DNA from 3 places in the Metapseudomonas resinovorans NBRC 106553 genome. Region 3 is predicted to be linked to each of the others. Evidence: predicted binding sites of a transcription regulator. Region 3 holds the regulator's gene; each other region holds the start of a gene.
The links. The regulator FliA, encoded in region 3, starts transcription of late flagellar genes. The targets are predictions, from matches to a motif close to CTAAAGTTTNNNNNNNNNNNGCCGNTAA.
Positions count from the first base shown of each region.

Region 1: a site for FliA is predicted at 4,658-4,685, ahead of PCA10_RS19010 (methyl-accepting chemotaxis protein). Genes of this name have one in related genera too.
Region 2: a site for FliA is predicted at 5,647-5,674, ahead of PCA10_RS17855 (methyl-accepting chemotaxis protein). Genes of this name have one in related genera too.

Region 1 is NC_021499.1:4,194,072-4,204,342, forward strand. It holds gene PCA10_RS18995 (alginate biosynthesis protein Alg44) at 1-1,152, opposite strand, end outside; gene PCA10_RS19000 (glycosyltransferase family 2 protein) at 1,219-2,700, opposite strand; gene PCA10_RS19005 (nucleotide sugar dehydrogenase) at 2,777-4,087, opposite strand; gene PCA10_RS19010 (methyl-accepting chemotaxis protein) at 4,713-6,278, shown strand; gene PCA10_RS19015 (alpha/beta fold hydrolase family protein) at 6,892-8,223, shown strand; gene PCA10_RS19020 (amino acid permease) at 8,237-9,646, opposite strand; gene PCA10_RS19025 (OprD family porin) at 9,680-10,271, opposite strand, start outside.
Region 2 is NC_021499.1:3,949,591-3,959,861, forward strand. It holds gene PCA10_RS17820 (acyl-CoA thioesterase) at 1-248, shown strand, start outside; gene PCA10_RS17825 (hypothetical protein) at 304-1,044, shown strand; gene PCA10_RS17830 (DUF4404 family protein) at 1,167-1,430, shown strand; gene queF (NADPH-dependent 7-cyano-7-deazaguanine reductase QueF) at 1,474-2,307, opposite strand; gene PCA10_RS17840 (heavy metal response regulator transcription factor) at 2,506-3,186, shown strand; gene PCA10_RS17845 (heavy metal sensor histidine kinase) at 3,186-4,541, shown strand; gene PCA10_RS17850 (undecaprenyl-diphosphate phosphatase) at 4,688-5,518, opposite strand; gene PCA10_RS17855 (methyl-accepting chemotaxis protein) at 5,785-7,419, shown strand; gene PCA10_RS17860 (sensor histidine kinase) at 7,557-8,879, opposite strand; gene PCA10_RS17865 (response regulator transcription factor) at 8,876-9,544, opposite strand; gene PCA10_RS17870 (PepSY domain-containing protein) at 9,544-9,858, opposite strand; gene PCA10_RS17875 (PepSY domain-containing protein) at 9,858-10,166, opposite strand.
Region 3 is NC_021499.1:4,353,135-4,363,405, reverse strand. It holds gene flhB (flagellar biosynthesis protein FlhB) at 1-314, shown strand, start outside; gene flhA (flagellar biosynthesis protein FlhA) at 622-2,745, shown strand; gene flhF (flagellar biosynthesis protein FlhF) at 2,761-4,107, shown strand; gene fleN (flagellar synthesis regulator FleN) at 4,184-5,017, shown strand; gene fliA (RNA polymerase sigma factor FliA) at 5,014-5,760, shown strand; gene PCA10_RS19775 (chemotaxis response regulator CheY) at 5,843-6,217, shown strand; gene PCA10_RS19770 (protein phosphatase CheZ) at 6,237-7,025, shown strand; gene PCA10_RS19765 (chemotaxis protein CheA) at 7,037-9,253, shown strand; gene PCA10_RS19760 (protein-glutamate methylesterase/protein-glutamine glutaminase) at 9,298-10,271, shown strand, end outside.

The DNA of each region.
Region 1 (10,271 bases), 160 kb from region 3:
CAGCAGCAGGTTGCCGGGCAGGCCGTCGATGGTCACTTCCGCCGGGCGCCCGGCCATCTCGGTGGCCAGGGGTTCGCTGGTGAGGATGGACACCCGCAGGTCCGAGGCCAGGCCGCCCTGCTGCAGGGTCACGGAGCTGATGTGACCCACGCGCGGGACGCTCTCGCCGGCCACCTGGACGTTCACTTCGGCCCCTGGCTGCACCTTGGCGAAGGTCTTGTAGGGGAAGCGCGCCTCGATGGTGGCCTGGCCTTCCAGCGGCAGCAGCTCGAACACCGGTGCGCCCTTGGCGGCCGGCTGGCCGTCGCCCACCAGCTGCGCCACCACGCGGCAATCGCAGGGGCTGGTGAGGGTGCCCTGCAGCGACTTGCTGAACAGGCGCTCGATGTTGTCCGGGGTCATCTGCCCTTCCGGCAGGTTGTTCTTCAGCACATCGAGCATGGTGGCGCTGAAGGTGGCCAGCGGCGCGCCCTTGGCCACTTCGCCGCCCACCTTCACCAGTGCCGCCTGCACCACGCCCTCGCGCGGCATGCTGACCACCTGGCTGGGCAGGTTGACCATGGCCGAGTCGGCATGGGTCACGAAATACAGCTGGTAGAGCTGGTTAAGGATGTAGGTGAAGGCGCCGACGCCCACCAGGAAGATCGCCAGGCTGAAGGTCAGGGCCCGCAGGCGCCCGAAGAAGCCCATGCCGCCGCCGGCGCCCTTGCCCTTGCGCGCCTTGGCGAAGTTGTCGCGCTGCAGGGTGTTGAGCATGTCGCCCATGGTCACCATCTCGCCGCTGGTGTAGGCGGTGATCAGGTAGCGCAGGGCCGCCACTTCACGGGGGCGCAGGTTGTGGAACTCGCAGCCCACGCGCTTGCCCTCGCCCTGCACCGAGCGAACCTGGAACTCGACGTCGATGGCCATGCCCAGGCCATCCACCTGGAACACCAGCTTGCCCTTGTGGTGCGAGCCCTCCTTCAGCGCGTGGGCGCTATTGGCAAAGCTGAAGCCGCCAGCGGAGAGATCCAGCAGCTCGCTCTCCAGTGTCTCGCGGTTGGGGCCGAGGAATCGCACCTTGGCCGGCATCTTGAGGCGCGCGTACTGACGCTGGGCCTCGGACTCGTGGACGATGTTCGAATTGCTGGCAACACCCGTGGCTGTGCTCATTGTTCCATTCCTTCCCGACTCGGATTTGTCCCCTGCCGGGCCGACCGCTCCGTCGGCCCCGCCCCCTTACACAACACTCACAAGCACGGCCAGGAATACGCTGACCGCGGAAAACGTCATGGCCCGTGACGACCAGGCGTTGAACCAGCTCTGGAAGGTCGCCAGGCCCCGTTCCAGCCTGGTGTTCTGCCGCGTCCAGGACTGCCGGTCGAGACGGAAGAACACGTAGACCTTCACCATGGCGCCGAGCACCTGGTTGTAATAGAGAATCAGCGGATAGGCCGGCCCGACCGGGTGCCCGGACGCCACCAGCAGCAGCGTCAGCGCCAGGCGCGTCATGCCGATCCAGAGCAGGTAGATCAGCAGGAACTGGATGCCGTACTTGAGGCTGGCGATGATCGCCACGGCCGGGCCCAGCAGGCTGGTCCACATGGCCACGCGCTGGTCCGCCAGCACCAGGCAGGTGAACCAGCCGAGACGGCGCGGCCCGAGGCTCAGGGCGCGGGAGTTCTGCCGCAGGTTGTTGCCGTACCAGCGGAACATCAGCTTGCGGCTGGCCTTGAGGAAGCTCTTCTCCGGCGGGTGCTCCACCGTGTTGATCGCCGCGTCCGGCACGTAGAAGGTGTCGTAGCCCAGGCGCATCAGGCTGTACCAACTGGACTTGTCGTCGCCGGTGAGGAACTGGAAGCGGCCCAGGCGCCAGTGGTCCAGGTGATCGCTCTCGACGTCGGCGATGAAGCCGGGGTTGGTCACCACCTGGGCGCGAAACACCGACATCCGCCCGGTCAGGGTCAGCACCCGGTGCGACAGGGCCATGGAGCACATGTTGATGTGGCGCTGGGCGAAGCGCAGCTTGTGCCACTCGCTCATGACGTAGCCGCCGCGCACCTCGCAGAACTCGTTGGTGGTGAGCCCGCCGACCTTGGGCAGCAGCCGGAAATACGGCACCGTCCGACGGATCACGCCCGGGGTCAGCACGGTGTCGCCATCCACCACCGCCACCACCGCGTCGTCATCCGGCAGGTGCCGGGAAATGGCACGAAAGCCGTAGGCCAGGCCGTCGCGCTTGCCGGTCCCGGCGATGCGCACGAAGTCCAGGCTGACATGGGCCGGTGGATCGAGCTTGCGCCACAGGCTTTTGACCAGCAGCTCATCGGACATCTCCACCAGGGAGCAGACCACCGTGGCCGGATAGCCGCAGGCGATGGCTTCCTCGATCACCGAGCGGTAGACCTCGGCGGTGGTGAGCGCATCGATGCGAAAGCTCGTCACCAGCAGGAAAACGTGGGACGGATCGGCCGCCTCCCCCAGCTTGCGCGCCTGACGCCGATACCAGGGGAACACCAGGTAGAGAAACAGCAAGCCGCGCAGGTAGTGGATGGCGCCCATGGAGTAGCGCCAGATGCCCACCGCCCCCAGCAACAGCAGGAAATCCCGGGACTCCGGGTCGAACACCGATTGCGGCATGGCCAGGGCCAGCAGCATCAGTGCGGTGCAAAACACCATCCAGCCGGCGCCTTCGCGCAGGCCGCGTGCCAAAGCTTCCATCCCCATCGCCCTCCAGAAAGGGGCCAGGCCCCTGCCCGGCCACGCCGGAATCAGGGGCTGGCGCCCGGGCATTTCCCTACCAGCAGATGCCTTCCATGCCGGCGCAGCTGCGCTCTTTCATGAAGCCCACCAGGTCGACCACCGTCTTGCCCGGCGCCACCTTCTCCACCAGGCTGGCGAAGTGCGGATCGCCGTTGCCGAGGACGATGACGTCGGCCCGCGCCACCACCTCGTCCAGGTCGGACCGCAGCAGCGAGGAGACGTGGGGAATCTTCGATTCGATGTAGTCCTTGTTGGCGCCGTGGACGCGGGCGTACTCGACGTTGCGATCGAAGATGTGCAGGTCGAAGCCCTTGCCGATGAGCATCTCGGCCAGCTCCACCAGGGGGCTCTCGCGCAGATCGTCCGTGCCGGCCTTGAAGGACAGACCGAGCAGGCCGATGCGGCGTTTGTCGTGGCTGGCGATCAGGTCGAAGGCGCGCTCCACCTGGACCCGATTGCTGCGCATGATCGAGTGCAGCAACGGATGCTCGATATCCAGTTGGCCGGCGCGATAGGTCAGCGCCCGCACATCCTTGGGCAGGCAGGAGCCGCCGAAGGCGAAGCCGGGACGCATGTAGTACTTGGAGAGGTTGAGCTTGTGATCCTGGCAGATCACCTCCATCACCTCACGGCCATCGACACCGACCGCCTTGGCGATATTGCCGATCTCGTTGGCGAAGGTGACCTTGGTGGCGTGCCAGACGTTGCAGGTGTACTTGATCATCTCCGCGACTTCGATGCCCTTGCGGATGATCGGGGCGTCCAGTTCCTGGTAGATGGCCTGCAGCAGGTCGCCGGAGGTCTGGTCCAGCTCGCCTATCACCGTCATGGCGGGATAGTCGTAGTCCTTGATGGCGGTGCTTTCACGGAGAAACTCCGGGTTGACCGCCACACCGAAATCGATGCCGGCCTTCATCCCCGAGCAGCGCTCGAGCATGGGCACCACTACGTTCATCACCGTGCCCGGCAGCACGGTGCTGCGCACCACCACCGTGTGGCGCGAGCCCTTCTCCGGCAGCACGCTGCTGATCTGCTCGCAGACCTGGGCGATGTAGGACACGTCCAGGTCTCCATTCTTCTTGCTCGGCGTCGGTGCGGCGATAAAGGAAATATCGGTGGCCAGCACCGCTTCGCGCACATCCAGCGTGCCGCGCAGCCTGCCGCTGGCCACGCCCTGCTGGAGCAACTCCTCCAGGCCAGGCTCGACGATGGGCGATTTGCCCTGGTTGATCATGTCGATCTTCACCGCGGCGATGTCCACCCCGACTATGTCGTGGCCCCGCGCCGACAGGCACCCCGCGCAAACCGCCCCCACATACCCCAATCCGAAAATACTGATGCGCATTGCACGACCCCCTGGGCTAATGGCCAATCCGGACCTCGCCGCAAAGGTGCGAGCATCCAACTCGTACATGACTCGAAGGCACGGCAGGATTCTTGGCGGGGAGCTGCAAGGCAAACCTCACCGCAACTTGAAAGCACAACAGCCGTAAAGCGGAAGACAACTTGCACAGAGCAAATCGAGTGCCACACAGGCACACAGATAAACACCTGAAGATTTCAAAATTAATAATCAATATAAAACAGTCAATTAACCTGAAACCCATCAACCACAGGCTTTTGACGCCAAAATAATCGGCACCAAAAGCTGGCACAAACCAACTTGAGGCCTGTTTAGAGTGCAAACCAAGAGGAGTTATTGATTAACCAAAAGAGCAACCAGAATTGCGCCATATATCTGCCGGCATTTTTCCGACACAACTCAAACAGCCAAACTACGGGAAGCATTTAGATATCGCCGCATAAACAGCGCCAAAAAACAAAGCGGATATTCAGGAGGGAAAGGAAAGGCGGCAAGGCACGCGCGGACAGCAGCTTCGGTGGGAACCAAGTAGACTGCGCGCGAAAGAAAAGGCTCAACCTTAGCGCCTGGATGCCGATAGAAGCTGTAAGCCTTGCGGATGGACACCATGAGAAACAACCAACCTGTTACCCAGCGGGAACGTAGCTTCCCCGCCCAGCAACGCCTGATTTCCACCACGGACAGCAAGGGCGTCATCACTTACTGCAACGAAGCCTTCGTCGACATCAGCGGCTACAGCCGCGACGAGCTGATCCACTCGCCGCACAACCTCGTGCGCCATCCGGACGTGCCATCGGCCGTGTTCGCCCACATGTGGTCGACCCTGAAGAAGGGCCGCCCCTGGATGGGCGTGGTGAAGAACCGCTGCAAGAACGGCGACTACTACTGGGTCAACGCCTACGTCACGCCGATCTTCGACGGCAGCCAGGTCACCGGCTACGAGTCGGTGCGGATCAAGCCGACCGCCGAACAAGTGCGCCGCGCGGAAAACCTCTACCAGCGCCTGAACGCCGGCAAGGCCGCCATCCCCGGCCGCGACAAATGGCTGCCGGTGCTGCAGGACTGGCTGCCCTTCATCCTGATCAGCCAGATCGGCTTCCTCATCGGCGCCTGGCTGAACTCCCACTGGGGCTTCCTGCTCGCCGCGCTGCTCTCGGTGCCGCTGGGCCTGGTCGGCCTGATGTGGCAGAACCGCGGCCTCAAGCGCCTACTGCGCCTGGCCGAGCAGACCACCTCCGACCCGCTGATCGCGCAGATGTACACCGACAGCCGTGGCGCCCAGGCGCGCCTGGAAATGGCCATGCTCAGCCAGGAAGCCCGCCTGAAGACCTGCCTGACACGCCTGCAGGACACCGCCGAGCACCTCACCCAGCAAGCCCGCCAGGCCGATACCCTGGCCCACAACAGCTCCGAGGGCTTGGAACGCCAGCGGGTGGAAACCGAGCAGGTGGCCACCGCGGTCAACCAGATGGCCGCCACCACCCAGGAAGTGGCCACGAATGTGCAGCGCACCGCCGACGCGACCCAGCAGGCCAATCGCCTGACCAGCGAGGGCCGCAACATCGCCGCCGAAACCCGCGAGGCCATCCAGCGCCTGTCGCAGTCGGTGGGCGAAACCGGCGAAACCGTTACCCGCCTGGCCCAGGACAGCAATGAAATCGGCGGTGTGGTGGATGTGATCAAGGGCATCGCCGACCAGACCAACCTGCTGGCGCTCAACGCCGCCATCGAAGCGGCCCGCGCCGGCGAGATGGGTCGCGGCTTCGCCGTGGTGGCCGATGAAGTGCGCCAGCTGGCGCAACGCACGGCGGAGTCCACCGGGCAGATCCACCAGTTGATCGCCCAGCTGCAGAAGACCGCCGAGGAAGCCGTGCACACCATGGAAAACGGTCGTCGCCAGGCGGACGAAGGTGTCGAGCGCGTACTCCAGGCCGACCAGGCGCTGGTGGGCATCAGCGAAGCGGTGGCCAACATCGCCGACATGGCCGACCAGATCGCCGCCGCCACCGAGGAACAGAGCGCGGTGGCCGAGCAGATCAACCAGAGCATCAGCAGCATCGCCCACCTGGCCGACCAGACTTCGGACGAAGCCCAGCGCACCGCGCTGCTCAGCGAGGAACTGACCCATACCGCCCAGGGGCAGTACTCCCTGGTGGACCGGTTCAATCGCTGAACCGGCAATAGCAAAAGGGCGCCGTGAGGCGCCCTTTCTCATTGGCTCGTTGCGGAGTTCCGGGGAAGGGCTGTTCAGGCTGGATTGGCGATTTTGTGTGAGTGCCCAAACTGGCTCCCAGCTGCCGGATACCACCCTCTCCCCCGCCCCTCTCCCGAAGGGCGAGGGGTGACTCGCGCCGGCGAGGCACAAACCAACCTGATGCGAACTGCAGCCTGAAACGAAGCAGAGAAGATGACGCCGCGCCAAACGCCCCTTCAGGAGGCCGAGCGGAATCGTTGCGTAGGGGGATGAGCGGCATGGATGCCGCGAGAGGCGTGTGGGGCCATGGATGGCCCCTCACGCCGTGCCCCCGGAGCGACGATGTAGCGAGGGAACCCGGCGCAGCCGGGCCGGATGTCGGGGCAAGCCCTTTGCTTCCTTTGGGGTGGGCGGCACTCCGTCGACTGCCAAAGGGAGTCGCCCGGGAAGGCGAAACAGAAACCCGCAGCCCGCTCGGAAAGCAGCTGGGCAAAAGCCCGAAGCACCGGATTGCCCCCGCGCCTTGTTGTAATCGACTTGTTGAACCAGAATTTTTTCGACTTCAGGCCGTAGCCCATTCAGGAACTCGTCGATGCTGAACTCGCGCCTTGCCGTTCTGCTATGCGGACTGCTCATCAGCGCCGCAACCCTGGCCCAGGATGTGGACCCGGCCAGCTACGGCTTCCCGCTGGAGAACCCCTTCGAGGCGACCATAGTGACCAGCCCGCCCCGGCTGCGCCCCGAACTGCCGTCGAGACGGACGATCACCCAGTCCGACTACCGCCTGGACGAGCAAACGACGCGGGAGTTCACGCCGCAGTCGAACTTCTGGGCGGTGAACCGCCTCAGCTACCGCCTGGCCCGGCAGCCCCATGCCGCGCCCCTGGTGTTCGTCATCGCCGGCACCGGCGCCAACTACTCCGGCCGGACCCCGGAGTTCCTGAAGCGGCTGTTCTATGGCGATGGCTATCACGTCGTGCAGCTTTCTTCGCCCACCAGCTACGACTTCATGGTTGCCGCATCGCGCAACGCCACCCCGGGGATTTCCAGCGCCGATGCCGAGGACCTGTACCAGGTGATGCGCGCCATTCGCGCCCAGCACCCCGACCTGCCCGTCACCGAGTTCCATATGGTGGGCTACAGCCTGGGCGGGTTGAACGCGGCCTTCATCAGCCACCTCGACGAAAGCCGGCGCGCGTTCAACTTCAAGAAGGTCCTGCTGATCAACCCGCCGGTGAACCTCTACACCTCGATCAGCAACCTGGACCTGCTGGTCCAGGCCAAGGTCAACGGCCTCAAGGACAGCACCTTCTTCGACATGCTGCTGACCCGCCTGGCCACCTTCTTCAAGGAGCAGGGCTACATCGACCTCAACGACGCACTGATCTACGACTTCCAGCGCTCCGACCAGCGCCTTTCGGATGAAGAGATGGCAATGCTGATCGGCTCGGTATTCCGCTTGTCGGTCACCAACCTGGTGTTCACCTCCGACGCGCTCAACCACAGGGGCCTGGTAACCCCGGCGAACCTGCAGATCAACCAGGGCACCAGCCTCACGCCCTTCATGAAGCTCGCCCTGCAATGCAATTTCGACTGCTACCTGCACCAGCAGGTGCTGCCGTTCTGGCGCGCCCGATTCAGGAATGGCGCCCAGCCGCGCGACGACGATGTGGAGCAATTGAACCAGCAGGTCAGCCTCTATGCCCTGGAAAGCTACCTGCGCGACAACCGCAAGCTCGGCGTGATGCACAACACCGACGACTTCATCCTCGGCCCCGGCGACCTGGGTTTCCTGCGGCGCACCTTCGGCGACCGCCTGACCCTCTACCCCCGTGGCGGACACTGCGGCAACCTCAATTACCGGGACAATAGTGCCGCCATCCTGGCGTTCTTCCGCGACCAACCGCCCCTGGCGCAACGCTGATCGCGGAACGCCGTCAGGCCTCCTGCGCCTGGGCCGAAACGGCCTGGGCATTGCCCCGGAAGTACAGGCGGTAGGACAAGGCCAGCAACGCCAGGAAGGGCACGCCGAACACCAGGGTCATGCGGAAGGCCGGCACGAAGGCCGTGGTCAGCAGGATCGCCACCATCAGCGCCAGGCCCAGCAGGGTCAGCCCCGGGAAGCCCCACATGCGGAACGCCAACCGTCCCCCGCCGTTGCGCTCGTTGTAGCGGCGGAAGCGGTAGTGGGTGAAGAAGATCATCATCCAGGCGAACAGGGCACCGAAGATCGAGAGCGCGATCATCAGCATGAAGGACTGTTCGGGGAACGCCAGATGAACCAGGGTGGCCAGGGCCACGCCGCTGCAGGACAGCGCCAGGGCGTTCAGCGGCACACCGGCTGAGCTGAGTCGGCCCATGGCCTTGGGTGCATAGCCGGCACGGGAAAGGCTGAACATCATCCGTGTGGTGGTGTAGAGCTGGCTGTTCATCGCCGAGAGCGCCGCCACCAGGATCACGAAGTTGATCAGGCCGGTGGCGCCGGGAATACCCACCTGCTGCATCACGCTGACGAAGGGGCTCTGGCCGCCCTGCCCCGCCTGGTTCCAGGGCACCATGGCGAGAATCAGCGTCAGGGTCAGCAGGTAGAACACCACCAGCCGCACCATGGTCACGCGGAACGCCTGCTTCACCGCCTTCTCAGGCTCCTCCGCCTCGCCGGCGGCCACCGCGATCATCTCGATGCTGAGGTAGCTGAAGATGGCGATGATCACCGCGATCCATACGCCGGACAGGCCGTTGGGCAGGAAGCCGCCATGCTCGACGTAGTGCTGGAAGCCGTATTCCGGGTGGGAGCCGCCGAACACCAGCCAGGCACCCAGCAGGATGAAGGCGAGGATGGCGCTGATCTTGATCGCCGAGAACCAGTACTCGAAATGGCCGAACGCCTTGACGCTGATGGCGTTGCTGAGGATCAGCGCGGCGGAGAACAGGAGGATCCAGATCCACCCCGCCACGTCCGGGAACCAGTACTTCATGTACAGCGCGATGGCGGTCACCTCGGTGCCCACCGCCAGGACGATGGCGGCCCAATAGGCGTAGCGCACCAGGAAGCCGGCCAGCGGGCCGACGTAGTACTCGGCGTAGGCGCCGAAGGAGCCGGAGGTGGGATGGGCCACGGTCATCTCGGCCAGGCAGCCCATCAGCAGCAGCGCGATGAGCGCGCCGATGGCGTAGCTGATCAGCACGCCCGGCCCGGCGAAGCCGATGGCGAAGCTGCTGCCCATGAAGAGCCCGGTGCCGATGGCGCCACCGATGGCGATCATGCTCATCTGCGCCGAGGTGAGCTGGCGCTTGAGGCCCTGCTCGCGAGCCGCGATAGCGGCGAATCCAGTCTTGTTGGTCATCTCGTGCCTCGAATCTTGTCGTTATGGAAGGCGTCAGAGGAGCTGCAGCGGGTAATCGATTATCACCCTCAGCTCGTTGTTGTCGGCGGTGTCGGCGCGGGCCACCTCGGCGCTTGAGCGGATGCTGGCCTGGCGCAGGCGCACGGAGAGGTCCCTGGCCGGCCCGGACTGCACCAGGTAGCGCAGCTCGACATCCCGCTCCCAGCGCTTGCCGTCTTCGCCGTAACGGCCGTAGGCGCCGTTGGGCCCACCCTGGTAGCGGCTGTCGTCGATGTGGTCGCCGCTGACGTAGCGGCTCATGAAGCTCAGGCCGGGGACGCCGAAGGCGGCCAGGTCGAGGTCGTAGCGCACCTGCCAGGAGCGCTCGTTGGGGCCGTTGAAGTCCAGCACCTGTACCGAGTTGGCGAGGAAGATCGACGCACCGCTCTGGCGGTCGAAGCCCAGGTAGTCGAAGGGCTCGTCGCCATGTACGCGCTGGTGCGCCAGGCTCAGGGCGTGCGGGCCCTGGGCGTAGCGGACGGTGGCGGACCAGGCGGTGTTGTCGATCTCGCCCGCCAGCTGCCGCCCCTGGTCCTCGGTGCGGTAGAGGTTGAAGTCGAAACTCAGCGCTCGCCCGGCGTCCAGT
Region 2 (10,271 bases), 400 kb from region 3:
TGCTGCAGACCCTGCATACCTACCTCAAGCCCGTCGTGCATCCGGCCACCGTGGTCATCGAACTCCACGCCGGCGCCGTCGGCAACAGCAGCCTGGTGGTGGAACACCGCCTGAGCACCCTGGAAGACCCACGCACCCTCTACGGGGAAGGCCACTGCAAACTGGTCTGGATCGACCACGGCACCGACAAGTCCGTCCCGGTGCCCGACGACCTGCGCCTGGCCATGGGTGCCGGCAAGCGCTCGTAACCTGGCTGTCATGCCCCGCCGTTAGTCTGCGTCGGACCTCGTCAGGATGACGCAGATGCCCCACAACCAACCGCCCGCCTTCACTGCCGTCCTCTTCGGCCTTTCCGGCTGCCTGGTGGATTTCGGCGCACGCACCCTGCCCCTCGCACTTGGCCGCATGCTGCCGGACTGCCCGGCGCCGCGCCTGGCCGAAGCCGCCACCCTGCCCCCGCGCGCAGCCCTCGACCATGCCCTGGACGCCTGCGCCAGCGACGAACAGTTCCAGGCCTTCCAACAGCAGTTGCTGGATGCCGCCGACGAGCACGCCGAGGCCGTCGCCGACTTCGACGAGCTGGCCGGCCTGTTCTCGGGCGGCAAGGTGCCCTGCGCCTGGCTCGATGAACTGCCCGTTCCCGCCGGCTGGCGCCTGGCCTCGGCCCTGCCCGCCTGGTTGGGTGGCAGCGAAACGAACGGTGCGCGCCCCTGGCCGGCGCCGGACAGCTGCTGGCAAGCCCTGGCCGGACTCGGTGTCGCGCACCTGCAAGGCTGCGTGCTGATCAGCGCAAATCCGCGCCTGCTGCAGGCCGGGCTCAACGCCGGGCTCTGGACCATTGGCCTGGCGGCCAGCGGCCCCCTATGCGGCCTCGCGCCGGCAGACTGGCGGGCCCTGCCCAGCGCACAGCGCGACCGCCTGCGCGCCGATGCCACCCTGGAGCTGTACCGCCTGGGCGCGCATTCGGTGATCGATCACCTGGGAGAACTCGCCCCCTGCCTGGCGGACCTCGCCAGCCGCCGCGAGAAGGGCGAGAAGCCCTGATTGGTCAACGCCTTGATCCCGATCAGGCAGGCAGCCGCCGCCTGGATTAATCTCTAGGACATGAGGGACCTTTGCCTCACCGCCAGGGTCCACTCCTGAGACAATCGCAGAGGGAGAAAGACATGCCTGAACGCCTGCAGCAGCAACTGCAACAACTGCGCGACCAGTTGGCCGAGGATCCGCCGCTGGATGCGGAGGAACGCGCATCGCTGATCGAGTTGATGCAGGAAATCGAACTGCGCCTTGCCCGCGAGGCCGCCATGGCGCCGGACGCCACCCTGGTGGATGGCGTCAACCTGGCCATCGAGCGCTTCGAAACACGCCACCCCACCCTCGCCGGCACCCTGCGCAATATCATGCAAAGCCTGGCGAACATGGGCATCTAGCCCAGCCAGAAAACAAAACCCCGACATCGAGTCGGGGTTTGCGTTACTGCCGTACCAGCCGGCGATTGTCGGTCTGCACCTTGTGGGTGCTGCGGTACGGGTTGATATCCAGCCCGCCACGGCGCACATAGCGTGCGAATACGGTCAGCGATTCCGGCTCGAGCAGGCGCTTGAGGTCGAGGAAGATGCGCTCCACGCACTGCTCATGGAAATCGGCATGCTGGCGGAAGCTCACCAGGTAGGCGAGGAAACTGGCGTGGTCCAGGCGCTTCGCCCCACGGTATTCAACCACCACCGAGCCCCAGTCCGGCTGGCCGGTGACCGGGCAGTTGGACTTCAGCAAATGGCTGTGCAGCGCATCTTCCACCGGTTGCCCGGCTTCGGCGCGCAGCAGCTCGGGTTGCGGATGCTCGTAACGGTCGATGACCACGTCCAGCTCGTCGATGCAGGCCCCCGGCAGGCTAGCGACACCTTCGTCCGCCACGTCCGACAGGCTGCGCACCCGCACCTGCACCTGCGCACCCGCCGCCGCGCCAAGGTCCCGCGCCAGCACCTGCTCCAGCTCGGCGGCGTTGGCGAAGACCGACTGGTTCAGCGAGTTGAGGTACAGCTTGAAGGACTTGGACTCGATGATGTTCGGCGACTCGGCCGGAATGGCGAACTCGCCGATGGCCACCACCGGCTTGCCGGACGGTGTCAGCCAGGACAGCTCATAGCAGTTCCAGAAATCCACGCCCTGGTACGGCAGGGTCGCGGCGGTCAGGCCCAGCTCGTTCCACTTGGTGACGCGGGAGATGGGAAACAGCAGTTCCGGGCTGTAGCTGCTGACGTACTCGCTGGACTTGCCCAGCGGTGAATGTTCGGCGGGGTGCTGCATGAGCGGGTGGACCTGAAGATGCGGAAATCCGGCAATTGTATACAGTCGGGCGCCCCCTGAAAAATCCACGGCACCAACGGCGCAAACGTATTACAACTTTGTCAGCTTGACCCGCGCGGCCCACCGGTGCGGTATAAGGCAGCAGTTCGAGCGACGCGCCCACCATGAAGCCACTGCCAGCATGAAATTACTGCCCACATGAAACTGCTGATAGTCGAAGACGAGCCCAAGACCGGGCAGTTCCTGCGCCAGGGCATGAGCGAAGCCGGCCTGGCCGCCGACCTCGCCACCAACGGCGTGGAGGGCCGTGACCTGGCGCTGGCCGGTGGCTACGACCTGATCATCCTCGATGTGATGCTGCCCGACCTCGACGGCTGGCAGGTGCTGCGCAGCCTGCGCCAGGCCGGTCTGCAGGTCCCGGTGCTGTTCCTCACCGCGCGGGATGCCGTGGAAGAACGCGTCCACGGCCTGGAACTGGGTGCCGACGACTACCTGATCAAGCCCTTCGCCTTCGCCGAACTCCTCGCCCGAGTGCGCACGCTGCTGCGGCGCGGTGCCACGACGGCCCAGGAAACCAGCCTGGAGCTCGCCGACCTGCACCTCGACCTGCTGAGCCGCAAGGTGGAGCGTGGCGGCCGGCGCATCGACCTCACCGCCAAGGAGTTCGCCCTGCTGGAGTTCCTCCTGCGCCGCCAGGGCGAAGTGCTGCCCAAGACGCTGATCGCCGCGCAGGTCTGGGACATGCACTTCGACAGTGAGACCAACATCATCGAAGTCGCCGTGCGCCGCCTGCGGGCCAAGCTGGACGACGACTTCCCCACCAAGCTGATCCATACCGTGCGCGGCATGGGCTACGTGCTGGAGGCCCGGGAAGGCTGATGGGCAGACTCTCCCTCACGGCTCGCCTGGGCCTGCTGTTCGCCGCCTGCACGGCCTGCGTCTCGCTGATCGCCGGGGTGCTGTTCAACCGCGCCAGCGAAGCGCACTTCATCGAACTCGACCAGCAGTTGCTGGAAACCCGCATGGACTCCTTCCGCGCGCTGATCAGCGAGGTGGACGACCCAAGCGCCCTGCCCTCCCGGCTGGATGCCCTGCAGGCCCAGTTGCGCCTGCATCCGGACCTGGCCCTGCGCCTGGAAGGCCGCGACGGTCGCTACTGGTTCAACAGCGCCGAGGGCCTGCGCGCACCGGGCCGGGACGGCCTCCACGACTGGCAGCAGGATGGCACCGACTACCGGGTCTACAGCACCCCCCTGCGCCCCGGAGAACCCGGCTCGCCACGCCTCTCCCTGGCCCTGGACATCACCCACCACCAGCACTTCCTCGAACGCATGCAGCGGCTGATCTGGCTCACGGTGGGGCTCTCCGCCCTGGCCACCGCGCTGCTCGGTGCCTGGGCGGCGCGCAGTGGCCTGCACCCGCTGCAACGCATGGCCGAGGTGGCCGCCGGGGTTTCCGCCAGCTCCCTCACCACGCGCCTGGCGGACGACCAGGTGCCCCAGGAGCTGGTGCCGCTGGTACAGGCCTTCAACGCCATGCTGGGGCGGCTGGACGACGCCTTCCAGCGGCTCTCGGCCTTCTCCACCGACATCGCCCACGAACTGCGTACGCCGCTGTCCAACCTGCTGACCCAGACCCAGGTGATCCTCAGTCAGGACCGAGCCCTCGACGAGTACCGGGAAACCCTGCACTCCAACCTGGAAGAGCTCCAGCGCCTGGCGCAGATGGTCGGTGACATGCTGTTCCTGGCCAAGGCCGAACACGGGCTCCTGGCCACCCGGCGCGAGCCCCTGGAACTGGCCGGCGAGCTCGACAGCCTGATCGACTACTTCAGTCCCCTGGCCGAGGATCGCCGGGTAGACATGCGCCGCACGGGTGACGCGCGCCTGAACGCCGACCGCGACATGCTACGCCGCGCCCTGTTCAACCTGCTGGACAACGCCCTGCGCTTCACGCCCGAGGGCGGGCGCATCGAACTCGGCCTCGACAGCGGCACCCATGGGGTGCGCCTGACGGTCGTCAACAACGGCGCGGAGATTCCCGCCGAGCTGCTGCCCAGGCTGTTCGATCGTTTCTTCCGTGCCGACCCCGCCCGCCGCGAAGGCCGCGAGCACGCCGGCCTGGGCCTGGCCATCAGCCGCTCCATCGTGCTCGCCCACGGCGGCGAGATCCGCTGCGAGTCGGCGGGCGGCTGGACCCGCTTCATCCTCGAGTTTCCCCATTCGGGGCGCTAGCCCAGAACCCGTAGGTTGGCGCAGAGCGAAGCGAAGCCCAACATGACATTGGTGACCGGGCATCGTTGGGCTTCGCGTTGCTCAGCCCAACCTACGAGTGTCCCCCAGAAACGCAGAAGGCGCGCCTTCTCGCAACTCAGGGAACATCAGCCCTGGGCGGTGGACCAGTCGATCACGCCGAGCTGCCAGGTCGCCAGGATCAGCAGGCCGAAGCCGATGCGGTACCAGGCGAACGCGGCGTAGCTGTGGCTGCCGATGAACTTCAGCAGGCTGCGCACGGCGATCATCGCGAAGAGGAAGGACACCACCGAACCCAGGGCGAACACCGGCAGGTCGCTCGGCTGGAACAGGTCACGGTACTTGTAGCCCGAGTAGACCGCCGCGCCGACCATGGTGGGCATGGCGAGGAAGAACGAGAACTCGGTGGCCGCCTTGCGCGACAGGCCGAAGACCAGGCCGCCGATGATGGTGGCGCCGGAACGCGAGGTCCCCGGCACCAGCGCCAGGCATTGGCAGCAACCGACCTTGAGGGCGTGCTTCCAGGTCATTTCATCGACGCTGTCGGCCTGCACCAGGTGCGCGCGGCGTTCGGCCCAGAGGATCACCACGCCACCCACCACCAGGGCGCTGGCCACGGTGATCGGGTTGAACAGGTAATGGTGGATCAGGTCGGAGAAGGCCACCCCGAGGATCACCGCCGGGAAGAACGCCACCAGCAGGTTGATCGTGAAGCGCTGGGCGTTGCGCTGGGTGGGCAGGCCGACGACCACGTCGAGGATCTTGCGCCGGTATTCCCAGACCACCGCGAGGATGGCCGCCAGCTGGATGATGATGTTGAAGGCGATGGCCCGTTCACCGGTGAAGTCGAGCAGGTCCGCGACCACGATCTGGTGGCCGGTGCTGGAGATCGGCAGGAACTCCGTCAGGCCTTCGACAATCCCCAGAATGATGGCCTGCATGGCCGTCCACAAATCCATCGAAAATCTCCCCCGAGGCGCGCTCTCTGGCGGCCTTTACGTACGAATGTGCAGGTTGCTGGCACGGCAAACGTGCCGAATGGCGATCAGACCGGGTACCAGCGAGCGGGTTCCGGGGACGAACGAGCCTTCAGCTTTGTCCCGGAGCGCCGAAATGCTAACAGAGAGCCATTTGGAAATCGCGGCTAAAGGCTTATTGATCAAGGACACGCCGCCTGCTCTGCTGCGCGACGCACCCATAACAAGAATCCAGGAGTTCCCGCCCCATGCACAGCTTGCGCAACCTGCCGATCAGCCGCCGTCTCTGGCTGATCCTGATCGTCGCGGTCTTCATGCTGGTCACCCTCGGCGTACTGATGCTGTGGCAGATCTACGACGACCTCTACCAGGGCAAGGAGCAGAAAACCCGCCACGTGGTCGAGACCGCCGCCGGCCTGCTGCAGTTCTACCAGGGCCAGGAAGCGGCCGGCACCCTGTCCCGTGAAGAGGCGCAGAAGCAGGCGATGCAGGCAGTCCGCGCGCTGCGCTACGACAAGGGCGACTATTTCTGGATCAACGATCTGACCCCGCGCATGATCATGCACCCCACCAACGCCAAGCTCGAGGGCCAGGACCTCTCCGGCTACAAGGACCCGGACGGCAAGGCGCTATTCAACGAGATGGCGCGGGTGGCCAAGGCCGAAGGCGCGGGCTTCGTCGAGTATCGCTGGCCGAAACCGGGCGCCAGCGACCCGCTGCCGAAGGTTTCCTACGTGCAGCTGTTCGCCCCCTGGGGCTGGGTGATCGGTTCGGGGATCTATATCGACGACATGCAGGTCGAGTTCCGCGAGCAGGCCATCCAGGCCTCGGCGGTGGGCCTGGCCATCGCCCTGGTGATGGCGCTGCTGGTGATCCTCATCGCCCGCAGCATCACCCGGCCGCTGGATGAAGTGGTCTGTGCCATGGCCAATATCGCCAGCGGCGAAGGCGACCTCACCAGCAGCCTGGATACCCACGGCCGCGACGAAATCACCGCCCTGGGCGGACACTTCAACGCCTTCACCGGCAAGTTGCGCGGCGTGATCCGCCAGTCCCTGGACGCCGCCGGCGCCCTCGACCAGGCGGCCGGCAGACTGGACGGCATCGCCAGCCAGGGACTGCGCCAGAGCGAACAGCAGTCACTGCAGATGGAACAGGTGGCCACCGCCATCAACGAAGTCACCTATGGCGTACAGGACGTGGCGAAGAACGCCGAGCACGCCGCCAGCGAAGTGCGCCACGCCGAGGAACAGGCGCGCCAGGGCCACGACAACATCGACAGCAGCCTGCGGCAGATCGACCAGCTCTCCGCCACCATCGCCAAGGCGGTGGACGTGATCCAGACCCTGGCGCAGGACAGCGCGCAGATCAGCGGCGTGCTGGAAGTGATCCGCTCCATCGCCGAACAGACCAACCTGCTGGCACTCAACGCCGCCATCGAGGCCGCCCGCGCCGGCGAGCAGGGCCGCGGTTTCGCCGTGGTGGCGGACGAGGTCCGCCTGCTGGCCCAGCGCACGCAGAAGTCCACGGCGGAAATCCACGACATGATCGAGCGCCTGCAGGAGAACTCCGCTGCGGCCGTGCAGGTGATCAACGAAAGCAGCCGTGCCTCCCGCGCCACCGTGGAGCAGGCCAGCCAGGCCGGCGAAAGCCTGGCGCAGATCGCCCAGGTGCTGCGCACCCTGACCGGGCTGAACGCCTCCATCGCCAGCGCGACCCTGCAGCAGTCCCATGTGGTGGAAGACATCAACCAGAACGTCACCCAGGCCGCCGGCCTGGCCCACGACAGCGCCAGCGCGGCCGAACAGACCACCGGCGCCAGCCAGCGCCTGGGCCAGTTGGCCGTGCAGCTCAATCAGCTGCTGGGGCAGTTCCGGGTGTGAGGTCCGCGTAGCCCATCGAGTCGTGGCGGCATGGGTATCGCTTCGCTCAACCCATCCTACGGCCGCACCAGGATGAGCCTGCAGGATGGGTTGAGCCTGCGATACCCATCGATCCCCGTCGCTGGGTACCGGGATGGCTACGCAGCGCCCCCGGCCGGTAGCTCGATGCGCACCCGCAGGCCGCCCAGGGGGCTTTCCGTCAGGCTCAGGCGGCCGTTCCAGGATTCGACGATGTCACGCACGATGCCGAGGCCCAGGCCGTGCCCGGCCACCTGCTCGTCGAGGCGCGCGCCACGGCCGATGACCGCCTCGCGCTGGTCTTCGGCAATGCCCGGACCATCGTCGTCCACCGTCAGGCTGTAACCGCCCTCGCCGCTGCGAATGCTCAGGTTGACCTGGGTTTCCGCCCATTTGCAGGCGTTGTCCAGGAGGTTGCCCAGCAGCTCCAGGAGGTCTTCCCGATCCCAGGGCAGGCGCAGTCCTTCGGGGGCGTCCCAGTCCAGGTCCAGGCCGCGGTCGTGGATCAGCGCCAGGGTCGAGAACAGGCCCGGCAGCTCCTCGGCGCAGTCGAAATGCGCCCCCGGCAGCGCCTCACCGGCCAATCGCGCACGGCCCAGCTCGCGGCCCAGGCGTTGCTCGATCTGCGCCAGCTGTTCGCGCAGGGTCGTTTGAAGCTCCGGATAGCCGCGCAGCTCCTCGCGGTCGGCCAGGCTGACCAGTACCGCCAGGGGAGTCTTCAGCGCATGCCCCAGGTTGCCCAGGGCATTGCGCGAACGCCGCAAGGTGTCCTCGGTGTGACTGAGCAGATGGTTGATCTGCGCCACCAGAGGTTCCAGTTCCTCGGGGACGCGGCTGTCCAGCTCGCTGCGCTGGCCCTGCTGCAACTGGGCGATCTGCTGGCGCACCTGCTCCAGCGGACGCAGCGCCCGGCGCACGCTGAAGCGCTGCAGGACCAGGAGCAGCAACAGGCCGGCCACGCCCAGGGCCAGGCCGGTCCATTGCACGCGACGAATGCTTTCCAGCACCGGCGTGTAGTCCTGCGCCACGGCAATCCGCACCTGGCGGCCGAAGCGTCGGTAGTCGCCGCGCCAGGTCAGCAATTCCTGATTGTCGGGGCCGGGCAGAAGCCCCTCGGCCAATCCCTTCTGCTCCGGCATGGGCAGTTTGGCGTCCCATAGGGAGCGGGAGCGCCAGGACTCATCGCCGAGATCGATGACGAAATAGCGACCCGAATAAGGTTGCTGATGGGCGGGGTTGAGGCGCTTTTCGTCCAGTTCCAGGCCGTTGGGGCCACGCACCAGGGCGCTCAACAGCAGCTCGGCCTCGTTGCGCAGGCTTTCGACCAGGTAGCGTCGCAATCCCAGGTCGAACAGCCAGAGGCTGGTCTGCACCAGGACCAGTCCCACCAGCAGCAACACGCCGACCAGCTCCAGGCTGAGTCGGCGCTGAATGGACCTCATCGGCCCTCACCGGTGAAACGGTAACCCTGGCCGCGCCGGGTCTCTATCACGTCGCGACCGAGCTTGCGGCGCAGGTGGTTGACGTGGACCTCGATAACGTTGGAGTCCCGCTCGGACTCGCCATCGTAGAGGTGCTCGGCCAGGTGGCTCTTGGAGAGCAGCTGGCCGGGGTGCAGCATGAAGTAACGCAGCAGGCGGAACTCGGCCGCGGTCAGCTGGACTTCCTCGCCATTGCGGCTGACGCACTGGCGCCCTTCATCCAGCTGCAGACCAGCCGCCTCCAGTTGCGGCTGGTTCGCCAGGCCGTGGGCGCGACGCAGCAAGGCCTGGATGCGCAGGGCCAGTTCCTCGGGATGGAAGGGCTTGGTCAGGTAGTCGTCGGCGCCGGCCTTGAGGCCGTCGATACGCTCGGCCCACGAACCGCGCGCGGTGAGGATCAGCACCGGCGTCGAGAGACCGCCGGCACGCCACTGCTGCAGCACTTCGAGGCCCGGCTTACCCGGCAGGCCGAGGTCCAGGATGATCAGGTCGTAGGGCTCGCTGGCCCCCTGGTGCAGGGCGTCTCGGCCATCGGCCAGCCAGTCCACGGCGTAGCCTTGGCGGCCGAGGCTGCTGCTCAGCTCATCGGCCAGGGGTACATGGTCCTCTACCAGCAACAACCGCATCAGTCGTCTTCCTCGTCCTTCAGAATGCGCCCGTCGCGGGCATCCAGTTCCAGCTCGCGCACCGTACCATCGGCGGTGACCAGCTCCACCTCGTAAATGTAGACGTCATCTTCCTCCTCCAGCTCGGCCTCCAGCAGCCGCGCCCCGGGGTAGAGCCCCAGGGCACGGTGGAGCAGTTGCTCGAGGGGCATGATGACGCCCTCTTCACGGAGCTTCAGGGCCTCGTCCTGATCCAGGTCCCTGGCCATCGCTTCAAGGGCGAAGATGGCCAGGATCAGGGCGATGATCCCGCTGTAGCGAAGGACCCAGCGCATCAGTCGTCCTGGTGATTCTTCAGAATTTCGCCGCTGGTGGCGTCGAGCTCCAGGTCCCATTGCACGCCTTTGGCGTCACGCAGTTCGACCTGGTAGATGTAGCGGCCATATTCCTCTTCCAGTTCGGTTTCGTTGATGGTGCCGCCGGGGTGCTTGGCCAGGGCCGCGGCATTGAGCTTCTCGAACGACTGGATGGTGCCGGCGTCACGCAGTTTCAGGGCTTCGTCCGGACCGAGGTCACGGGCCTGGGCGATACCGGCGGTGGCGGCGAGGGTAGCGATGGCGAACAGGGCTGCGAATTTCTTCATGGGTCATCTCCTTGGGAGCTTGTGTGCTTTCGATGGAACCAAGATACCGGGGACGACTTAATTCAAGCTGAATTTGGCCAAAGGCTTGGGACGCATCATTCAGCT
Region 3 (10,271 bases):
CCGTGGCGCTGAAATACGACGCCGAGAAGGGCGGCGCGCCCATGCTGCTGGCCAAGGGCAATGACTTCACCGCCCTGAAGATTCGCGAGATCGCCCAGGAGAACAAGGTGACGGTGCTGGAATCGCCAGCCCTGGCGCGGGCGGTCTACTACTCCACCGAGCTGGACCAGGAAATCCCCGCCGGCCTCTACCTGGCCGTGGCCCAGGTGCTGGCCTACGTCTACCAGCTCAAGCAGTTCCGCGCCGGCCGCGGCAAGCGCCCGACACCGCTCAACGACCTGCCGATCCCGGCGGACCTGCGCCGGGACGAATAACCGCGGGTGAGGTCACCTTGTAGGGGCGAATTCATTCGCCACGGGCAGCTCAGCTCGTAGGATGGGTCGGGCGGCGTTCCGCGAGCTTGCGATACCCATCAATCATGTCCGCATGGGTATCGCTCCGCTCAACCCATCCTACGTGGCCTTCCCCGGATCTCATCCGGAATCCCTCTCCACTTCTCGCAAAATCAATCTCTTAACGAAGTTGGAAGGCTTCTTGCACAAGGGAAGTCAGGACGCCTGTTGGCGTCAAAAGATTGGATGCGCGGAGCGGAATTCCGCGGAAAGGGGTAGGGGAGTAGCAGTGGATCGTACGCAACTGATCGGCAATGTCCGCAACAACCTGGTGGGCATGGGTCGTGGCAACCTCGGGGTGCCGCTGCTGGTACTGGTGATGCTGGGCATGATGACCCTGCCGGTGCCGCCGTTCCTGCTCGATGTGTTCTTCACCTTCAACATCGCCCTGTCGATCGTGGTGCTGCTGGTCAGCGTCTACGCCCTGCGTCCCCTGGATTTCGCCGTCTTCCCCACCATCCTGTTGGTGGCCACCCTGCTGCGCCTGGCGCTCAACGTGGCCTCCACCCGTGTGGTGCTGCTCCACGGTCAGGACGGCCACGACGCCGCGGGCAAGGTGATCCAGGCCTTCGGCGATGTGGTGGTGGGTGGCAACTACGTGGTCGGTGCGGTGGTCTTCGCGATCCTGATGATCATCAACTTCGTGGTGGTCACCAAGGGTGCCGGGCGTATCTCCGAAGTGAGCGCGCGGTTCACCCTGGATGCCATGCCCGGCAAGCAGATGGCCATCGACGCCGACCTCAACGCCGGTCTGATCGACCAGGCCGAGGCCAAGAAGCGCCGTAGCGAAGTGTCCCAGGAAGCCGACTTCTACGGCTCCATGGACGGTGCCAGCAAGTTCGTCCGTGGTGACGCCATCGCCGGCCTGCTGATCCTCTTCATCAACCTCATCGGCGGCATGGCCATCGGCATGCTGCAGCACGGCCTGAGCTTCGGCGACGCCGGCCGCATCTACTCCCTGCTGACCATCGGCGACGGCCTGGTGGCGCAGGTTCCCTCGCTGCTGCTGTCCACCGCCGCGGCGATCATGGTGACCCGCGTGTCCTCTTCCGAGGACATGGGTCAGCAGGTCAACCGGCAGATGTTCGCCTCGCCCAAGGCCCTGGCGGTGTCCGCCGCCATCCTCATCGCCATGGGCCTGGTGCCGGGCATGCCCCATGTGCCCTTCGTCGGCCTCGGCCTGGTGGCCGCAGGCGGCGCCTGGTTGATCTGGAAGAAGCAGACGCGCGTCAAGGAAGAGGCGGTGCAGGAGGAGAAGCGCCAGCAGGAGCTGCTGCCCGCCCAGCGCGCCCAGGAAACCAAGGAGCTGGGCTGGGACGACGTGACCCCGGTGGACCTGGTGGGCCTGGAAGTGGGCTATCGGCTGATTCCGCTGGTGGACCGCAACCAGGGCGGCCAGTTGCTGGCGCGGATCAAGGGCGTGCGCAAGAAGCTGTCCCAGGAGATGGGCTTCCTGATGCCCTCGGTGCATATCCGCGACAACCTCGACCTGCTGCCCAACGCCTACCGCCTGACCCTGATGGGCGTCAGCGTGGCCGAGGCGGAGGTCTACCCGGACCGCGAGCTGGCCATCAACCCCGGCCAGGTGTTCGGCACCCTCAACGGCGTGGCCGCCAAGGATCCGGCGTTCGGCCTGGAAGCGGTGTGGATCGACGCCAGCCAGCGCGACCAGGCCCAATCCCTCGGCTACACGGTGGTGGACGCCAGCACCGTGGTCGCCACCCATCTCAACCAGGTCCTGCACAAGCACGCCCACGAGCTGCTCGGCCACGAAGAAGTCCAGCAGTTGATGCAGAACCTCGCCAAGAGCTCGCCGCGCCTGGCCGAAGAGCTGGTGCCCGGCATGGTGTCGCTGTCGACCCTGCTCAAGGTCCTCCAGGCGCTGCTGCAGGAACAGGTGCCGGTGCGCGACATCCGCACCATCGCCGAAGCCATCGCCAACCTAGCGCCCAAGAGTCAAGATCCCGCCGCGCTGGTGGCGGCGGTGCGCGTCTCGCTATCCCGCGCAATCGTGCAAAGCATTGTGGGACTAGAGCCGGAGCTGCCCGTGATCACTCTGGAGCCCAGGTTGGAACAGATATTGCTCAATAGCCTGCAGAAGGCCGGACAGGGTTCGGAAGATGGCGTTCTTCTGGAACCCGGGATGGCCGAAAAGTTGCAACGCTCCCTGGTAGAGGCGGCGCAGCGTCAGGAAATGCTCGGCAAGCAGGCGATCCTGCTGGTGGCCGGACCGATCCGGGCAATGATGTCGCGCTTCGCAAGGCTCGCCGTGCCCACCATGCACGTACTGGCCTACCAGGAAATACCGGACAACAAGCAGGTCACCATAGTCGCGACTGTGGGCCAGAACTAACCGAGGGCAAGGACCATGCAGGTCAAACGCTTCTTCGCCGCCGATATGCGTCAAGCCATGAAGCTGGTGCGTGATGAACTGGGCGCGGATGCCGCCATCATCGGCAATCGTCGGGTCGCCGGCGGTGTCGAGCTGACCGCGGCGCTGGACTACCCGCTGCCGGCCCCGGCACCGAGCAAGCCCAACCCGGCCCTCGAAGCCGAGCTGCGCAAGACCCAGGCGCGCATCGCCGAAGCCCAGGCCGAGCTGACCACCCGTGCCATGGCCGATGCCGGCAAGGACCGTCAATTGTTCGCCGGGGAGTCGCTGACCGCCATCGAGTCCGAGCTGCCCGAGTCGGCGCTGTCCGCCGCCATGAGTCGCCCGCGTCCGGCGCCGCGTCCGCTGGAAGCGGTGAGCACGCGGCCGCCGGTGGTCGAGCAAGCCGCCCTGGACGCCATGCGTTTCGAGCTGAGCGGCCTGCGTGAACTGATCGAAGTGCAACTGGGGTCCATCGCCTGGGGCCAGATGCAAAGCCGTCGCCCGCAGCAGGCCAACCTCTGGCGCCGCTTGCAGCGCATGGGTCTGTCGGCCGAGCTGGGCCGCGCCCTGCTGGACAAGGTGGCCAAGGTCAACGAACCGCGCCAGGCCTGGCGCATGCTGCTGGCGCACCTGGCCCACGCCATCCGCACGCCGAAGATCGAGCCGCTGGAAGAGGGCGGTGTGATCGCCCTGGTCGGTCCGGCCGGCATGGGCAAGACCACCACGCTGGCCAAGCTGGCCGCCCGCTACGTGCTTAAGTACGGCGCCCAGGGCGTCGCCCTGGTGAGCATGGACAGTTTCCGCATCGGCGCCCAGGAACAGATCAAGACCCTCGGCCGCATCCTCGGCGTACCGGTGACCCTGGTGGACCCGGGCCAGTCCCTGACCCAGGCCCTGGCGCCGCTGATGCGCAAGCGCGTGGTGCTGATCGATACCGCCGGTCTGCCGGTCAACGATCCGGCCCTCACCCTGCAGCTGGAAGCGCTGGCAAGCCGGTCGATAAACGCGAAGAATTACCTGGTCATGGCCGCTACCAGCCAGAGCCAGGTGCTCAAGGCCGCCTATCACAGCTACAAACGCTGCGGCCTGGTGGGTTGCGTCATTACCAAGGCGGACGAAGCGGCCAGTCTGGGCGAGGTTTTGGGGCTGGCTATCGGCCAGCATCTCCCGGTAGCCTATCTCGCCGATGGACCGCGAATCCCGGATGATCTGCAGGTTCCGCGCAGCCACCAGCTGGTGAGCCGTGCGGTGAGCCTCCAGGCACCGGAGGATCCAAGTGAAGAAGCCATGGCTGACCTGTTCGCCGGGCTCTACCAGAATCCGGCGCGGCGCGCCGGTTGAAGAATCGTTAGCCGCCCCCGAGGGGGCGGTGCTGGACAGCCAAGTGGCCCAGTCGACCTAAGGCAAGGTATTTGAAATGGGTAGTATGCATCCCGTACAGGTGATCGCGGTGACCGGCGGCAAGGGTGGCGTCGGCAAGACCAACGTGTCGGTGAACCTTTCGCTGGCACTGGCCGAGCTGGGTCGTCGCGTCATGTTGTTGGACGCCGACCTGGGACTCGCCAACGTCGACGTCCTGCTCGGCCTCACCGCCAAGCGCACCCTGGCCGATGTGATCAATGGCGAATGCGACCTGCGCGACGTGCTGTTGCAGGGGCCGGGTGGCATTCGCATCGTCCCGGCCGCCTCCGGCACGCAGAGCATGGTGCAGCTCTCGCCCATGCAGCACGCCGGCCTGATCCAGGCCTTCAGCGACATCAGCGACAATCTCGACGTGCTGGTGATCGACACCGCCGCCGGTATCGGCGATTCGGTGGTCAGCTTCGTCCGCGCCGCCCAGGAAGTCATCGTGGTGGTCTGCGACGAGCCGACCTCGATCACCGACGCCTACGCGCTGATCAAGCTGCTCAACCGCGACTACGGCATGAATCGCTTCCGCGTGCTGGCCAACATGGCCCACAGCCCGCAGGAAGGACGCAACCTGTTCGCCAAGCTGACCAAGGTCACCGACCGCTTCCTCGACGTCGCCCTGCAGTATGTCGGCGCGGTGCCCTACGACGAATCGGTGCGCAAGGCCGTGCAGAAGCAACGCGCGGTCTATGAAGCCTTCCCGCGCTCGAAGTGCTCGCTGGCGTTCAAGGCGATCGCACAGAAGGTCGACAGCTGGCCGCTGCCGGCCAATCCGCGTGGTCACCTGGAGTTCTTCGTCGAGCGGCTGGTCAGACAGCCCTCCGCGGAACACCCTGTATGACACCCGCCACGGGGCTGCGTATGTACGGCAAGGCACAGGCAAGGGATTCGCAACATCAACTGATCGAGCGCTACGCGCCCCTGGTCAAGCGCATCGCCTATCACCTGCTCGCGCGCCTGCCGGCCAGCGTGCAGGTGGAAGACCTGATGCAGTCCGGGATGATCGGCCTGCTCGAAGCCTCGAAGAAATACGACGGCAGCAAGGGCGCGAGTTTCGAAACCTACGCCGGTATCCGCATTCGCGGGGCCATGCTCGACGAGGTCCGCAAGGGCGACTGGGCACCCCGTTCGGTGCACCGCAACACCCGCATGGTGAGCGACGCGATCCGGGTAATTGAAGCCAGAACGGGACGCGACGCTAAAGATCAGGAAGTTGCTGCCGAACTTGGATTGAGTCTCGAAGACTACTACGGCATCCTGAGCGACACCTTGGGCAGCCGCCTGTTCAGCTTCGACGACCTGTTGCAGGACGGCGAGCAGGGCGGCGTGCACGAGGACGCCGGTGTCACTCCTTTCTCACCTTCCCAAGATCTGGAAGAAGAACGCTTCCAGGCCGCGCTGGCGGATGCCATCGCGAACCTGCCGGAGCGTGAGCGCCTGGTGCTGGCGCTGTACTACGACGAAGAATTGAACCTGAAGGAAATCGGTGAAGTGCTGGGGGTCAGCGAATCGCGAGTCAGCCAGTTGCATAGCCAGTGCGCGGCCCGTCTGCGCGCGCGGCTCTGTGAATGGCGCGCGCGCTGAACGCACACCGCTTCCAGATTTGAACGGCGCTCCCGGCAAGAGGGGCGTTTGAGACTGTACGGAGGTCGACTTGGACAAGAACATGAAAATCCTCATCGTGGATGATTTCTCGACGATGAGACGCATCATCAAGAACCTCTTGCGCGATTTGGGATTCACCAATACCGCTGAAGCCGACGATGGCACCACGGCCCTGCCGATGCTGCACAGCGGCAACTTCGACTTCCTCGTGACCGACTGGAACATGCCCGGCATGACCGGCATCGACCTGCTGCGCGCCGTGCGTGCCGACGAGCGCCTGAAGCACCTGCCGGTGCTGATGGTGACCGCCGAAGCCAAGCGCGACCAGATCATCGAAGCGGCCCAGGCCGGCGTGAACGGCTATGTGGTCAAGCCCTTTACCGCCCAGGTCCTGAAAGAAAAAATCGAGAAGATCTTCGAGCGGGTCAACGGCTGATGTCAGCCGCGAGGGCACCATGGACCAGAACGAACACCTGCTGGGAGACTTCGAGTCGACCCTGAAAGTCCGTGCGCGGGAACTGGTGGATAGCCTTGAGAAAGGCAATTTCACCGATGCCGTGCAACTCATCCACGAACTCAACCAAGTCCGCGACCGTGGCCTGTACCAGGAAGTAGGCAGGCTCACCCGTGAGCTGCACAACGCCATCGTCAACTTCCAGATCGACCCGCACCTGCCCCACGCCCAGGAGATGTCGCAGATCGCCGACGCGACCGACCGGCTGTCCTACGTGGTGCAGATGACCGAGAAGGCCGCCAACCGCACCATGGACCTGGTGGAGGAAAGCGCGCCGCTGCTCAACGGCCTGAGCGACGAAGCCCAGCAATTGGGCGAGGAGTGGGGGCGCTTCATGCGCCGGGAAATCGGCGCGGATGGTTTCCGTGACCTGGCCCGTCGCGTCGAGCAATTCCTCTCCCGCAGCCAGCGCGACACCGATGCGCTGTCGGGCAAGCTCAACGACATCCTGCTCGCCCAGGATTACCAGGACCTCACCGGCCAGGTGATCAAGCGCGTGACCCAACTGGTCACCGAAGTGGAAAGCAACCTGGTGAAACTGGTGCTCATGGCCAGCCAGGTGGACCGTTACGCGGGCATCGAGCACGACCACGCGGCGCTGCGCGCCGAGCTGGAACAACAAAAAAGTCCTTCCAGGGGTGAAGGTCCGCAGATCCATGCCGATATACGGGAAGACGTGGTGTCCGGACAGGACGACGTCGACGATCTGCTATCCAGCCTTGGTTTCTAGGGAGCGCTCATATGAGCTTCGACGCCGATGAAGAAATCCTCCAGGACTTCCTGGTAGAGGCCGGCGAGATTTTGGAGCAATTGTCCGAGCAGCTGGTCGAGCTGGAAAGCCGCCCGGACGATATGGACCTGCTCAACGCGATCTTCCGTGGTTTCCATACCGTCAAGGGCGGCGCTGGTTTCCTCCAGCTCAACGCCCTGGTCGAGTGCTGCCACATCGCTGAAAACGTCTTCGACATCCTGCGCAAGGGCGAACGCCGCGTGGATGCCGAGCTGATGGACGTGGTGCTGCAGGCGCTGGACACGGTCAACGAGATGTTCCGCGAAGTGCGCGAACGCAGCGAACCGACTCCCGCTACCCCGGAGCTGCTGGCCGCCCTGGCGCGCCTGGCCGAACCGGGTGGCGCCGAGCCGGCCCCCGCGGCGCCCGCACCGGTAGTCGAAGCACCCGCGCCGGTGGCGGCCTCGGCCGATATCACCGACAGCGAGTTCGAACAGTTGCTCGATGCCCTGGCCGACAACGCCAGCGCTGAAGCAGAAGCGCCGGCGACCGCCGACGACGAAATCACCGACGATGAATTCGAAGCGCTGCTGGACCAGCTGCACGGCAAGGGCAAGTCCGTTGCCGCCGTGGAGCCGGAGGCCGCGATAGCCGTCCATGCTCCGGCCGTGGCCCTGGCCACCGCTGGCGGCGGCGACGAGATCTCCGACGACGAGTTCGAGGACCTGCTCGACCAGCTGCACGGCAAGGGCAAGTTCAACGGCGCCGCCGAGCCTGTCGCCAGTGCCCCGGTCGCTGCCCCGGCACCCGTTGCCGACAGCGGCGAAAACATCACCGACGACGAATTCGAAGCGCTGCTCGACCAGTTGCATGGCAAGGGCAAGTTCTCGGCTCCGGCTGAAGAACCCGCCGCCCAGCCGGTGCCTGCCGCCGCGCCCGCCGTCAGCCGTGCGGTCGCCCCGGCAGCGGTCGCCAAGCCCGCCGCCAAGGCCGAGCCCGCGCCGCGCCAGGCAGCGCCCGCCGCCAGCAATGGTGCCGCCGGCCCGGCCGCCGTCAGCGAAACCGAGACCACCGTGCGGGTCGATACCGCGCGCCTGGACGAGATCATGAACATGGTCGGCGAGCTGGTGCTGGTGCGTAACCGCCTGGTGCGCCTGGGGACCAACAGCGGCGACGAGGCCATGGCCAAGGCCGTGTCCAACCTCGACGTGGTGACCGCCGACCTGCAGACCGCGGTGATGAAGACGCGGATGCAGCCGATCAAGAAAGTCTTCGGCCGCTTCCCGCGCCTGGTCCGCGACCTGGCGCGCAACCTGAAGAAGGAAATCAACCTCGAGCTGGTGGGCGAGGAAACCGACCTCGACAAGAACCTGGTCGAGGCGTTGGCCGACCCGTTGGTGCACCTGGTGCGCAACGCCGTCGACCACGGCATCGAGTCGCCCGAGGAGCGCGAGGCCGCCGGCAAGCAGCGTACCGGCCGCGTGGTGCTCTCGGCTGAACAGGAAGGCGACCACATCCTCCTGATGATCACCGACGACGGCAAGGGCATGGACGCAGCCGTGCTGCGCGCCAAGGCGGTGGAGAAGGGCCTGCTGGACAAGGATGCCGCCGACCGCCTGACCGAGCTGGAGTGCTACAACCTGATCTTCGCCCCGGGTTTCTCGACCAAGTCTGAGATTTCCGACGTGTCCGGCCGTGGTGTCGGCATGGACGTGGTGAAGACCAAGATCTCCCAGCTCAACGGCACGGTGAACGTGTTCTCGCAGAAGGGCCAGGGTTCGAAGATCGTCATCAAGGTCCCGCTGACCCTGGCGATCATGCCGACCCTGATGGTGATGCTGGGCAATCAGGCCTTCGCCTTCCCGCTGGTGAACGTCAACGAGATCTTCCACCTCGACCTGTCCCGCACCAATGTGGTGGACGGCCAGGAAGTGGTGATCGTCCGCGACAAGGCCCTGCCGTTGTTCTACCTCAAGCGCTGGCTGGTGCAGAGCGCGGCGGTGGAAGAGCAGGGCGAGGGCCATGTGGTGATCCTCTCCGTGGGCACCCAGCGCATCGGCTTCGTGGTCGACCAGCTGGTGGGCCAGGAAGAGGTGGTGATCAAGCCCCTGGGCAAGATGCTGCAGGGTACGCCGGGCATGTCCGGCGCCACCATCACCGGCGACGGCCGTATCGCGCTGATCCTCGACGTGCCGAGCATGCTCAAGCATTACGCACGCCGTGGTTGATCTGGGGCGGCCAGCGATGGCCGCCCGCTAGGAGCTTTATTCTTATGGCAGTCAAGGTTCTGGTGGTGGATGACTCCGGGTTCTTCCGCCGCCGCGTCTCGGAAATCCTTTCCTCCGACCCCAATATCCAGGTGGTGGGCACCGCCACCAATGGCCGCGAAGCCATCGACCAGGCGCTGGCGCTCAAGCCCGACGTCATCACCATGGACTACGAGATGCCGATGATGGACGGCATCACCTCGGTGCGGCACATCATGCAGCGCTGCCCGACCCCGGTCCTGATGTTCTCCTCGCTGACCCACGAAGGCGCCCGCGTCACCCTCGACGCCCTGGACGCCGGCGCGGTGGATTTCCTGCCGAAGAATTTCGAGGACATCTCCCGTACCCCGGAGAAGGTCAAGCAGCTGCTCTGCGAGAAGGTCCACAGCATCGCCCGCAGCAATCGCCGCTACAGCAGTATCAGCAGCCCGTCCCATGCGGCACCGGCACCGGCACCGGCGCCGGCCGCCAGCAGCAGCGTGCCGGCGCGCGCGCTGCACACGCCGGCGCAGCCGAGCCACGCCGCCCCGGCGGCCCCGGCCGGTTCCGCCGCCCCAAAGCGTAAGGCCTACCGGCTGGTGGCGATCGGCACCTCCACCGGCGGGCCGGTTGCCCTGCAACGCGTGCTCACCCAGCTGCCGGCCAACTTCCCGGCGCCGCTGGTGCTGATCCAGCACATGCCGGCGGCCTTCACCAAGGCCTTCGCCGAACGCCTGGACAAGCTCTGCCGGATTTCCGTCAAGGAAGCCGAGGACGGCGACGTGCTGCGTCCCGGCCTGGCCCTGCTGGCCCCCGGCGGCAAGCAGATGATGGTCGACGCCCGTGGCGTGGTGCGCATCCTCCCCGGCGACGAACGCCTGAACTACAAGCCTTGCGTGGACATCACCTTCGGTTCGGCGGCCAAGTCGTACAACGACAAGGTCCTGGCCGTGGTGCTCACCGGCATGGGCGCGGACGGCCGCGAAGGCGCGCGCCTGCT